Regions from separate parts of the Streptomyces sp. SID8374 genome, predicted to be linked through region 3. Evidence: riboswitches for the same ligand, from Rfam matches in the RefSeq annotation. Region 3 holds a riboswitch; each other region holds the start of a gene.

Region 1 (4,191 bases), on a different contig from region 3:
CCCGGGCACCGCCCGGCCGTGGGCCTTCCCCGCGCCCGAGCGCGGCGCCCTGCCCAACGGGCTGACCGTGCTGCGCTGCCACCGCCCCGGCCAGCAGGTCGTGGCCGTGGAGATCTTCCTGGACGCGCCGCTGGACGCCGAGCCCGAGGGCCTGGACGGCGTGGCCACGATCATGTCGCGCGCGCTCTCCGAGGGCACCGACAAGCACACCGCCGAGGAGTTCGCCGCCGAGCTTGAGCGGTGCGGCGCCACCCTGGACGCGCACGCCGACCACCCCGGCGTCCGGGTCTCCCTGGAGGTCCCGGCCTCCCGGCTGGCCAAGGCGCTCGGCCTGGTCGCCGAGGCCCTGCGCGCCCCGGCCTTCGCCGAGAGCGAGATCGAACGGCTCGTCGGCAACCGCCTCGACGAGATCCCGCACGAGCAGGCCAACCCGTCCCGGCGCGCCGCCAAGCAGCTCTCCAAGGAGCTCTTTCCGGCCACCGCCCGGATGTCCCGCCCGCGACTGGGCACCGAGGAGACCGTGCGGCGGATCGACGCCGCTGCCGTACGCGCCTTCTTCGACGCCCACGTCCGCCCGGCCACCGCCACGGCGGTCATCGTCGGCGACCTGACCGGCATCGACCTGGACGCCCTGCTCGCCGACACCCTCGGCGACTGGTCGGGCAACACGGCCCAGGCCCGCCCGGTCCCGCCGATCACCGCCGACGACACCGGCCGCGTGGTCATCGTGGACCGCCCCGGCGCGGTCCAGACCCAGCTGCTGATCGGCCGCATCGGCCCGGACCGCCATGAGAGCGTCTGGCCCGCCCAGGTGCTCGGCACCTACTGCCTTGGCGGCACGCTCACCTCCCGGCTGGACCGGGTGCTGCGCGAGGAGAAGGGCTACACCTACGGCGTACGCGCCTTCGCCCAGGTCCTGCGCTCCACCGGCCCCGACTCGGGCGGCGCGGCGATGCTCGCCATCAGCGGTTCGGTGGACACCGAGTCCACCGGACCGGCGCTGGAGGACCTCTGGAAGGTCCTGCGGACCCTGGCGGCCGAGGGGCTGACGGATGCCGAGCGGGAGACGGCCGTGCAGAACCTGGTGGGCGTCGCCCCGCTGAAGTTCGAGACGGCCGCCTCGGTCGCCAGCACCCTGGCCGACCAGGTGGAGCAGCACCTCCCCGACGACTACCAGGCCCAGCTGTACGCCCGCCTCGCCGAGACGGGCACCGTGGAGGCGACCGCGGCCGTGGTCAACGCCTTCCCGGTGGACCGGCTGGTCACGGTCCTCGTGGGCGACGCGGCACAGATCGCGGAGCCGGTGAAGGCGCTCGGCATCGGAGAGGTGACCGTCGTCAGCGGCTGACACCGCGTCGGCACACACCAGGACGAAGAGGACCCCGGCGGAGCTTCAGCCGCCGGGGTCCTCCTGTTTGTCCGTTAAGTGCGGTTACTTCACCTTGTTGTGAATCGCCGCTGTCTGTCCTGTGGGATGCGCGACAAATCCGCCTGTCCGTTTGGTGATGGGAAGTCGCCTTGTCTAGCGTCGGCCCGGCTGTCCGTCACCCGTATGCCGCACCCGCGGCGCCGGGCAGCGATCGCCGAGTCCCCGTCAGGCGCGAGCCTGGGGAGCCGGGGACCCACGCAGTCCCTGGGGTGAATCGGATCCCCGTGCCGTGACCCGGCGCGGAGCTCCGTAGGAGACCTTCCTGCTCCGAACCCGTCAGCTAACCCGGTAGGCGAGAAGGAAGGAAAGGATCAGCCCCTCCATGGCGTTCACCCGCCCCACCGGGAAGCACCGTGCCCCGAGCCGCCTGACGCGCCGCAGCGCCCAGGTCGCCGGCGTCGCGGCCCTGGCCACCACCGGCGTCCTCGGCTCCCTGGCCTCCCCGGCCGCCGCAGCCGACTCCGAGGCCCCCAAGGTCGCCGAGACCGGACTCACCCAGGCCATCGCCCTCGACGCCACGCTCGCCGAGCAGATCGACGCCCAGGCCCAGGCACAGCACCAGCAGGCCGAAGCGATCGCCAGGGCGAAGGCCAAGGCCGCCGCCGAGGCCAAGGCCGAGGCCGCGAAGGCCAAGGCGAAGGCGGAGGCCCTGCGCAAGGCCGAGGCCCGCGCCAAGGAGGTCCGCGAGGAGAAGGCCCGGGCCGCCCGCGCCGCCGAGCGCGCCCGCCTCAACGCCTTCCACCTCCCGGTCGCCGGCTCGTACGTCACCACCGGCTACAAGTCCGGCGGCGCCCTCTGGTCCTCCGGCAGCCACTCCGGCGTGGACTTCCGCGCCGCCTCCGGCAGCTCCGTCGTCGCGGTCGGCGCCGGTACGGTCGTCGAGGCCGGCTGGGGCGGCGCGTACGGCAACAACATCGTGCTCCGGATGACGGACGGCACGTACACCCAGTACGGCCACCTCTCCTCGATCGGCGTCTCCGTCGGCCAGAGCGTCACCTCCGGCCAGCAGATCGGCCTCTCCGGCTCCACCGGCAACTCCACCGGCCCGCACCTCCACTTCGAGGCCCGGACCACCCCGGAGTACGGCTCGGACATGGACCCGGTCGCCTACCTGCGCTCGCACGGCGTGAACGTCTGACCCCACCGCGCGCGACCTCGCCACCCGAAGGCCCCGGCTCCCCGCCGGGGCCTTCGGCATGCGCCGGGAAAGCCCCGTACCGCGCCCCGCCACTCCCGAGCCTTGGCCAGAAGATATCCATCAATTCCGGCCTGCCATCGGAAATTCCGGCAGATTGCAATAGAGTCACGGAACAGGCGTCGGCCGGCCGCGTTTCGCGGGGATTAAGGCGGAGGTTCGGACATGCGCATTCCCGCGCATTCGGTATGCACGGCAATCCGTGACGACATCGTCTCCGGTGTCTACGAGCGCGGCAGCCGCCTCACCGAGGAGCTGCTGGCACGGCGGTACGGGGTCTCCCGCGTCCCGGTGCGCGAGGCGCTGCGCACCCTGGAGTCCGAGGGCTTCGTCGTCACCCGCAGGCACGCCGGGGCCTGTGTCGCCGAGCCCACCGAGCAGGAGGCCGCCGACCTGCTGGAGGTGCGGATGCTGCTGGAGCCGCTCGGCGCCGCCCGGGCCGCCCAGCGCCGTACGGAGGCCCACCTCAAGGTGCTCCGCGGGCTGGTCAGGCTGGGCCAGGAGCGGGCCCGGCGGGGCGAGGGGGAGGATCTGCGGTCGCTGGGCGGCTGGTTCCACGAGACCCTCGCCCAGGCCTCCGACAGCCCCGGCCTGATCGCCCTGCTCACCCAGCTCAGACACAAGGTCGCCTGGATGTACGCCGTGGAGCAGCCGGCCCGCCCGGTCGACTCCTGGGCCGAGCACGGGGCCATCGTGGACGCGGTGGCGCGCGGCGACGCGGAACGGGCCAGGGCGCTGACCGCCCAGCATGCGGAACGGGCCGCCGGGGCGCACCGGCTGCGCCGCCCGGACCGCCCCGGCCGGCGCGCGGCACCCCCGCCCCGGGTGAGTTCTTTGCAACACGGCGTAAACATCGCGGGTGTCCGCCATTAACAAGGACGCCGTATACAAAGAGAAGTAATTGCCGAGGGCTTTATTCGCGCTGCCCGAATTAAGTGGTGACTGGCCGCTGTATCGGCGCCGTGAATAACGAAAGAGCCGTGGCCCCCTTCAGGGGAACCACGGCTCAAGTCCGTCGCCGTTGTACGGCCCGGGGATCGTCAGACGGTCTCGGGAAGCTCTTCGAGACCCTCGGCGACCAGCTTCGCCAGACGGTCCAGAGCGGCCTCGGCGTCATCCGCGTCGGACGCGAGCACGATCTCCTCGCCACCCTGCGCGCCCAGACCCAGCACCGCGAGCATGGAGGCGGCGTTGACCGGGTTGCCGTCGGCCTTGGCGATCGTCACGGGGACGCCGGAGGCCGTGGCGGCACGGACGAAGATGGAAGCGGGGCGGGCGTGCAGGCCCTCGGCCCAACCGACGTTTACGCGGCGCTCAGCCATGGTTCTGCCCTTCACATATCAACGGTTGTCTAGACCAGTCTCTCATGCGGTGCGTACTGCTGTGCCCGGCCTCCCCTCCGACAAGCCCCTGTCCCGGCCGTCCTCAGACTGCCCCGGTACCGATCCCTCCGCGACCGGGATGTCGGCCGTAGGCTTTGCCCATGGAGCCCAAGCCGGAGCTAAGTCCGCATCACGCGTACCCCGACCACTGGGAAGCGGACGTGGTGCTCCGCGACGGTGGCACC
Region 2 (4,191 bases), on a different contig from region 3:
CACCTCGACGAGGCGCGGCGGCTGCGCGCCGCGCTGCCCTCCGAGGTCTACCTCTGGGTGAACGCCGCCGAGGGCCATACGTACACCGACGAGGAGGCCGAGCGGTGGACGGAGCTGGACCCGCTCTTCCCCTACAGCAGACATCCGCACACCTCGGCGGGGCTGCCCTGCCGGACGGGTGAGTCGGTGATCTCGGTGGACGGTGACGGCACGGTGCGCCGCTGCCACTTCGTCAAGGCGGAGCTGGGCAACCTCTACGACGGCAGCTACCGCGCGGCGCTCGGCCCCCGGGCTTGCCCGCTCGCCGTGTGCGACTGCCACATCGGCTATGTGCACCTGGAGACGCTGCCGCTGTACGACGTGTTCGCGGGCGGTGTCCTGGAGCGGATACCCGCCGGGTTCGGCGCGGGCACGCCGCCGACCGGGCCCATCCCCAGGGGCCCGTCCCGGCGTGCGCTTCCGCTGCTGGAGCCCTGACCGCTACAGCGGCAGCAGGTCCGGCCGCTTCGCCTCGACGTGGTCGCCGGACGACTCGCCGCGCAGCCGCCGCCCGATCCACGGCACCAGGTACTCCCTGGCCCACTGGATGTTGTCGCGCCGCTCGTCGAAGGGGCGGCGCTGGGCCTGCGGCGGCCAGGGCTGGTCCGGGTCGGCGGGCACGTCGTGGCCGAGGACCTGGGCGGCGCGCAGGGCGACACGGGTGTGGCCCTCGGGCGAGAGGTGGAGCCGGTCGGCGTCCCAGGCGCGCCGGTCCTGGACCGAGCGCAGCGACCACAGGTCGAGTACGGGGCACTGGTAGCGGTCGGCGATGGCCCGCAGGTGGACGTTGTACGTGGCGATCTTGCCGCGCATATGGCGCAGCACCGGGACGCCCCGGGTGTCGAACCCGGTGGTGACCATGACGGTGCCGACGGCGTTGGTCAGGTCCGCGACGGCCCGCTCGAAGCGCTCGGCCAGATCGTCGGGGTCGGTGCCGGGCCGGATGATGTCGTTGCCGCCCGCGCAGAAGCTGACCAGGTCGGGAGCCAGCTCCTTGGCGCGGGGGAGCTGCTCCTCGACGATCTGGTCGAGGAGGCGTCCGCGTACGGCGAGATTGGCGTAACGGAAATTGCCGTGCCGGGTCTCGTCCGGGTTCGTCGCCGCGTCGTCGGGGGCCGGGAGCCGGTCGGCGAGCAGAACCGCGAACCGGTCCGCCCAGCCGACGAAGGTGCCGTCGGGACCGGGATCGCCGACGCCCTCGGTGAAACTGTCCCCGATCGCCGCGTACGACCCGATGATGTTCTGCTGCTGGGTTCTCGAATCGTCTGCCACAAGCACTTATCCTGCACCGTTCAATGTGACCTACGCGACCGTAATATGGGGTTGACGGGTGGTGAGATAGACCACCCGGTCAGGTTTTGGTAAACCCGGAATAAGCGGAGGGGCGGTGCGCCGCCGCGCACCGCCCCTCGATCACTTCGTGTTGCCCTCGGGTCAGAGGGAGACGCCGTGCTGCCGCAGGTAGGCGACCGGGTCGACGTCCGAGCCGTAGCTCGGGCCGGTGCGGACCTCGAAGTGGAGGTGCGGGCCGGTGGAGTTGCCGGTGGAGCCGGAGAGGCCGATCTGCTGGCCGGCGGTGACGGTCTGGCCGGCGGAGACGCTCAGTGAGGACTGGTGGGCGTACTGGGAGTACATGCCGTCCTCGTGCTTGATGACGACCTCGTTGCCGTACGAACCGCTCCAGCCGGCCGAGACCACGGTGCCCGGGCCGATGGCCTTGACGGGGGTGCCGGAGGCGGCCTGGAAGTCGGAGCCGGTGTGGTAGCCGCTGGACCAGCTGGAGCCGGAAGCGCGGTACTGGGTGGTGACGTTGGGGTTGTCCAGCGGGGCGGTCCAGCCGGAGCCGGTGGACTGCGAAGAGCCGGTCTGCGCGGAGGTGCCGGTCTGCGCGGCGGCGTCGGACTCGTCGGCCGAGAGGGTGTCGCCCTTCGGGGCCGGCTCGGCCTTCTTCGGCGCGGCCTTCGGGGCGGCCGCCTTGGGCGCCGGGGCGGACTTCTTGGCCTCGGAAGGCGCGGCGGAGCCGGACGCCTTGGCGCCGAGGGTCAGCTTCATGCCCGGGAAGATCAGGCTGGGGTTCCCGCCGACGGTGGAGCGGTTGTCCTGGTACAGCTTCTGCCAGCCGCCCTTGACCTGGTGCTCGGCCGCGATCTTGGCGAGGTAGTCGCCGGAGACGACGGAGTACGTCTTCGGGGCGGCCTTCTTCGCCGTGGCGGGCGCGGTCTGCGGTGCGGCCTGCTGCTGCGCGCTCTGCGCGGCGGCGGGCTTGACGGCGGGGGCCGCCTTCTCCGCGGCGTGGGCGCCGGTGGCACCCATCAGCGGGAGGGCGAGTACGGCGCCGCCGGTGCCCGCGGCGAGGACGCCGCGGTGGATCGGGCCGGACTTGGGACGGCGGTGCTTACCCTTTGCGGGCATGGGGAAGTTCCTCTCCGGCGCCTGCGAGGTGAGCTGTCGGGTTCGGGCTGGAGATGCCCGGCCGCCGGATGGCGACTTCACCCCGAGCCGGTCCGGATCGCTCCGGGCCGGCGGCTTACCTGGTTCCCCCGCTCCTGCCACACGTGAGTGGGTGGGTGCGAATTCCGGGCGGCGGCAGGATTAGGCGGTCCGTCCGGATTGACGGTGACCGTAAACGAGTCAGGACGACAGGAACAAGCCGTCGGTTGCACGCCGGAAACATCGATTCAATTCCGGTTCGGATTTCCCGTCACACTCCGTGGATTACGGATCTTGGCTTTCCGTACGGATCCCGGGAAAACGGCCGGGCGCCACCGCCACGGTCCGTCACGGATATGATCCCGCTCACCTGCGGAATCCCATCTCCCCCATTAGCGGGGCATGTTCTGCGAAATACACCAATACGGACATGGCGTGGACGCCATCCCTGACGCGCCGTCAGCAGACCATTGATTTCCCCGTGCACCGATGTCGTATCGTCGCAGGAGCGCCCTCGCCGGAGAGCCGCGCCGACGCCAGAGATTCCAGGAGCCACCGTGACGCAGCAGGTGCCGCAGGTCCCGCCGACCGAGACCGCACTGACCGGAGTCCGCAACTTCCGCGACGTGGGCGGGCTCCCCACCACGGACGGGCGGCGCACCGCCTTCGGCAGGCTCTACCGCAGCGGCCACCTGGCGCACGCCACCGCCGAGGACGCGCTCTTCCTCGGCGGGCTCGGGCTGCACACCGTCTTCGACTTCCGCAACTCCGCCGACCACAAACTCGACGGGTACGACATCGAGCTGGCCGGTGTCCGCAATGTCAGCATTCCGCTCTCCGACCCGGCCGACGGAGCCGAGTTCTGGCGGCTGGTGCGCGACGGGAACATCCAGCAGCTGCGCTCCATCCTCGCCAACGGCAAGGGCACCGAGCGCATGATCACCATGTACCGGTCGACCATCGTGGACCGCACCGCCGAGCACAGCCGGGTGCTGCACGCGCTGGCGGAGGACAGTGTGCCCGCGCTGATGCACTGCGCGGCGGGCAAGGACCGGGCAGGGCTGTCGATCGCGGTCTCGCTGCTCGCGGTCGGTGTGGAGCGCGAGGCGATCGAGGCGGACTACCTCAAGTCCAACGACCCCCACCGCCGGTACAAGGTGAAGCGCACGGACATGTCCGAGGTCGGGATGTCCGCCGAGGTGATGGAGCTCCTCAACCCGCTCTTCGGGGCGCAGTCCTCCTACCTGGAGGCGGCGTTCGCGGCCATCGACGAGACCTGGGGCACGACGGACCGCTATCTGTCCGAAGGGCTGAACGTCTCCCCCGAGACCCGGGAGCGGCTGCGCGAGCGGCTCCTCGACCAGGGCTGACGGCCTACTCGGCACCCGCCACCATGAAGAGCAGGTAGAGGAAGGCCGCGATCACGTGGCCGACCACCAGGTAGGCGAAGAGCCGGATGACCAGACCGCGCGGCATCCGGCGCTCCTGCGAGTCCTTGGTGGACTTCGGGTGCCTCGGGCTCAGCGGGTCGTAGTGCTCGGAATCGGACATGACGGTCCTCTCTGCCGGCCTCGCGGCCGGTGGGACGAAGGGGTCAGCGCGCGTGGAGCGCGTTGCCGAGGCAGAGCTCGGCCGAGGGGCTCTGGAGCAGGGAGTGGACGAAGAGCAGCTCCGCCCCGCCCCGGTCCAGGGCCGCGATCCGGTGCGGGGTGAGCGAGTCGA
Region 3 (4,191 bases):
ACCGCGAGGGCGGGTTGTACGAGGGCTGGCCCCAGGCGCTGCGCATCGCGGCCCGGGTCAGGTAGAGGCGCTCACGGGCGCGGGTGATGCCCACGTACGCGAGGCGCCGCTCCTCCTCCAGCTCCTTGGTCTGGCCGAGGGCCCGCATGTGCGGGAAGACGCCGTCCTCCATGCCGGTGAGGAAGACGACCGGGAACTCCAGGCCCTTCGCCGTGTGCAGGGTCATCAGCGTGATGACGCCGGAGCCGTCCTCGTCCTCGTCGGGAATCTGGTCCGAGTCGGCGACCAGCGCGACCTTCTCCAGGAACTCCGCGAGCGTGCCGGTGCCCTCCTCGTCGCCGCGCTCCTGCTCGAACTCCAGGGCGACGGCGGCGAGTTCCTGGAGGTTCTCGATACGGGTCTCGTCCTGCGGGTCCGTGGAGGCCTGGAGCTCGGCGAGATAGCCCGTGCGCTCCAGGACGGCTTCCAGCACGACGGCGGGTCCGGCGCCGGACTCGACGATCGTACGGAGCTCCTCCATCAGCGTGTTGAAGCGCTTGACGGCGTTGGAGGAGCGGGCGGCCATGCCGTACGCCTCGTCGACGCGGCGCAGCGCCTGCGGGAAGGAGATCTTCTCGCGCATCGACAGGGCGTCGATCATGGCCTCGGCGCGGTCGCCGATGCCGCGCTTGGGCACGTTGAGGATGCGGCGCAGCGGGACGGTGTCCTCGGGGTTGGCGAGGACGCGGAGGTACGCCAGGACGTCCCGGACCTCCTTGCGCTCGTAGAAGCGCACACCGCCGACGACCTTGTAGGGCAGGCCGACGCGGATGAAGATCTCTTCGAAGACACGGGACTGGGCGTTGGTCCGGTAGAAGACGGCGACGTCGCCCGCCTTGGCGTCGCCCGCGTCGGTGAGCCGGTCGATCTCGTCGGCGACGAACTGCGCCTCGTCGTGCTCGGTGTCGGCCACATAGCCGGTGATGCGGGCGCCGGAGCCTGCGTTGGTCCACAGGTTCTTCGGGCGGCGGCTCTCGTTGCGCTCGATGACGGCGTTGGCAGCGGAGAGGATCGTCTGCGTGGAGCGGTAGTTCTGCTCCAGGAGGATTGTCTTCGCGTCGGGGTAGTCCTCCTCGAACTGGAGGATGTTGCGGATGGTCGCGCCGCGGAAGGCGTAGATCGACTGGTCCGCGTCACCGACGACGCACAGCTCGGCCGGAGCGTCGGCGGCCTCTCCGGACGGGCCGACCAGCTCCCGTACCAGCGTGTACTGGGCGTGGTTGGTGTCCTGGTACTCGTCGACCAGGACGTGGCGGAAGCGGCGGCGGTAGTGCTCGGCCACGTCCGGGAAGGCCTGGAGGAGGTGGACCGTCGTCATGATGATGTCGTCGAAGTCCAGCGCGTTGGCCTCGCGCAGCCGGGCCTGGTAAAGCGCGTACGCCTGGGCCAGGGTCTTCTCGAAACCATCCGCTGCCTGCCCGGCGAAGGTCTCCTCGTCGATGAGCTCGTTCTTGAGGTTGGAGACCTTGGCGGTGAAGGACTTCGGCGGGTAGCGCTTGGGGTCCAGGTCGAGATCGCGGCAGACCAGGGCCATCAGCCGCTTGGAATCGGCGGCGTCGTAGATCGAGAACGACGAGGTGAAGCCGAGCTTCTTCGACTCGCGGCGCAGGATGCGGACGCACGCGCTGTGGAAGGTCATGACCCACATGGCGTTGGCGCGCGGGCCCACCAGCTGCTCCACGCGCTCCTTCATCTCGCCCGCGGCCTTGTTGGTGAAGGTGATCGCGAGAATCTGCCCCGGGTGCACCCCGCGCTCGGCCAGCAGGTGGGCGATGCGGTGGGTCAGCACCCGGGTCTTGCCGGAGCCGGCCCCGGCGACGATGAGCAGCGGGGACCCGGCGTGCACGACGGCGGCGCGCTGCTCGGTGTTCAGCCCGTCCAGCAGCGCCGCGGCGTCGATCACGGGGCGCGGGTGGCCGTCCCGGTAATACCCGTCCCGGGGCGGCGGGGGCGCGTCGAAGACACCCTCGAAGAGACCCTCCGGCACCGCTTCGGGTGCGTGGTCCTCGGGGGGAGGCGGCGGGCCGTCCTCCGCGGACTGGAGGCCGGTCAGGAAACTGTCGTCAAAGAGGCTGCTCATCGCCATCCGAGTCTAGGGGGCCGCACCGACAACGTTCGGCCGAAGGCCGGAAGCGGTCGTTCCCGGCCGTACGCACGGAGAGCGGACTCTCACGTTCCGTGAAGGAGTGCCCGGTCGGAGGGGGTACGGGGCCCCTGATCCGAAAAGGTCACGAAAATGTATCGGGCATATCGCTCATCCTCCTTCCCAGCGGTGCCACGCGTTGGCTAGCGTGCTCGGTCAGGTGATCCGTAATCTCCCTGAGACGACCCGCGTCTCACGGTCACCTCTGCCGAATCCGTGCTGCCCTCCCGGTAGTTCGGAACCGGGGACCCACACGCACAACCGGGGTGAATCGGTCCGTACGCTCGCATCCGGACCGTAGGACAGCCTTCCGTTCCGTCCGAACCCGACAGCTAACCCGGTAGGCGGTCCACGGAAGGAGATGCCGGTCTTGGCATCGCATCGCAAGCCGCGCACGAAGGTGCGCACCACCACCCCCGCCGTCGGGTTCACGACGGCCGCGCTGGCCTCTGTGACGCTGCTCTCCACGCAGAGCGCGACCGCCGCCCCCGCCGAGCCGAAGCCGGCCATCGAGGACGTCCAGAAGAAGGTCGACGAGCTCTACCGGCAGGCGGGCAGCGCGACCCAGCAGTACAACCGGGCGAAGGCCGCCTCCACCGCCCAGCGCGCCAAGGTCGACACACTGCTCTCCGATGTGGCGAAGCGGACCGAGAAGATCAACGAGGCCCGCCGGGAGCTGGGGTCCTACGCGGCCGCGCAGTACCGCACCGGCGGCATCGCGCCCACCGCGACCTTCTTCCTGGCGGACGACCCGCAGGCGTACTTCGACCAGAACCAGGTGATGAGCCGGTCGACGGAGCGGCAGCAGAAGGCCGTCGACGACTTCCGTGAGCAGCAGGCCGCCGCGTCGAAGAAGCGCGCGGAGGCCGTGAAGAGCCTGGAGTCGCTCACCGAGACCCAGGCCACCCTGCGCTCCAGCAAGCAGAAGGTGCAGACGAAGCTCACCGAGGCCCGGTCCCTGCTCTCGAAGCTGACCGCCGAGGAGAAGGCGCGGCTGGCGGAGCTGGAGCGCAAGAAGGAGGCCGAGGCGAAGGAGAAGGCGGAGAAGCTGGCCCGCCGCCAGGCCGCCGAGGCCAAGGAGCGCGAGGCGGCGGAGAAGAAGGCCCGCGAGGAGGCCGCCAAGGAGTCGGACGGGGACAGCGGTTCCGGTTCCGGCAGCGGTACGGGTACGGGGACGAGCCCGGGGTCCGGTACGGGCACGGGCTCGGGGACCGGAGCGGGCAGCGGCTACGCCGCCAAGGCCGAGAAGGTGCTGGCCTTCGCCCGCGCCCAGATCGGCAAGCCGTACGTGTGGGGGGCCTCGGGCCCGGCCTCGTACGACTGCTCGGGGCTGACCCAGGCGGCCTGGCGGGAGGCGGGGGTGACGCTGCCCCGGACCACCTGGGACCAGGTGAAGGTGGGCACGCGGGTCGCCACGTCGGACCTCCAGCCCGGGGACCTGGTCTTCTTCTACGACGACATCAGCCACGTCGGCATCTACAAGGGCGACGGGATGATGATCCACGCCCCGAAGCCGGGGGCGAACGTCCGCGAGGAGTCGATCTACTACATGCCGATCTACGGCAGCGTGCGTCCGGCGTAGCGCCGGGGAGCAGGGGTGGCCGCCTGACCGGTGGCCACCCCCGGGGTCCCTCAGGTCCAGAGGGTCGCGATGAAGATGTTGGCGACCGTCAGGGCCCCGACCGCCGCGAACGCGCCCTTCTCCACCTTCTCCTCGTCCCGCTTGACGTAGACGAGCGCGAGGATGACGACGAGGAGCGCCAGCTTCACGCCGATCTTGATGTTGTTGACGGCCTGGTCGTCGGCCTGGTTGAGCCCGACCAGGGCGACGCCGGTGACCAGCATGGTCAGGGCGCCGTGCAGCATGGCGGGGACGAAGCGTGCGGTGCCCGCGCCCATGGCCTTCATCTGGGTCAGGAAGCCGCCCAGCAGGGAGGCGATGCCGACGATGTGCAGGGCGACCAAGACGCCGATGAGTGCGTTCATGGCTCCGGAGCCTAGCCATGGCC

The links. A riboswitch is a leader RNA that binds a small molecule or an ion and turns the genes downstream of it on or off. The one in region 3 is predicted to bind cyclic di-AMP.
Positions count from the first base shown of each region.
Region 1: it holds a riboswitch for cyclic di-AMP, as region 3 does, so the genes downstream of both, GTY67_RS27295 (M23 family metallopeptidase) here and GTY67_RS21755 (C40 family peptidase) in region 3, are expected to answer to the same signal.
Region 2: it holds a riboswitch for cyclic di-AMP, as region 3 does, so the genes downstream of both, GTY67_RS31225 (LysM peptidoglycan-binding domain-containing M23 family metallopeptidase) here and GTY67_RS21755 (C40 family peptidase) in region 3, are expected to answer to the same signal.

Region 1 covers NZ_WWGH01000002.1:817,059-821,249, forward strand. Annotated here, with positions in the region: gene GTY67_RS27290 (pitrilysin family protein) at 1-1,348, shown strand, start outside; cyclic di-AMP (ydaO/yuaA leader) riboswitch at 1,572-1,738, shown strand; gene GTY67_RS27295 (M23 family metallopeptidase) at 1,752-2,567, shown strand; gene GTY67_RS27300 (GntR family transcriptional regulator) at 2,790-3,497, shown strand; gene GTY67_RS27305 (HPr family phosphocarrier protein) at 3,665-3,946, opposite strand; gene GTY67_RS27310 (bifunctional GNAT family N-acetyltransferase/acetate--CoA ligase family protein) at 4,108-4,191, shown strand, end outside.
Region 2 covers NZ_WWGH01000002.1:1,779,232-1,783,422, reverse strand. Annotated here, with positions in the region: gene GTY67_RS31235 (STM4011 family radical SAM protein) at 1-477, shown strand, start outside; gene GTY67_RS31230 (SGNH/GDSL hydrolase family protein) at 481-1,311, opposite strand; gene GTY67_RS31225 (LysM peptidoglycan-binding domain-containing M23 family metallopeptidase) at 1,474-2,451, opposite strand; cyclic di-AMP (ydaO/yuaA leader) riboswitch at 2,455-2,615, opposite strand; gene GTY67_RS31220 (tyrosine-protein phosphatase) at 3,027-3,839, shown strand; gene GTY67_RS34715 (DUF6126 family protein) at 3,844-4,020, opposite strand; gene GTY67_RS31215 (XRE family transcriptional regulator) at 4,064-4,191, opposite strand, start outside.
Region 3 covers NZ_WWGH01000001.1:4,853,410-4,857,600, reverse strand. Annotated here, with positions in the region: gene pcrA (DNA helicase PcrA) at 1-2,119, opposite strand, end outside; cyclic di-AMP (ydaO/yuaA leader) riboswitch at 2,379-2,545, shown strand; gene GTY67_RS21755 (C40 family peptidase) at 2,544-3,764, shown strand; gene GTY67_RS21750 (hypothetical protein) at 3,815-4,168, opposite strand.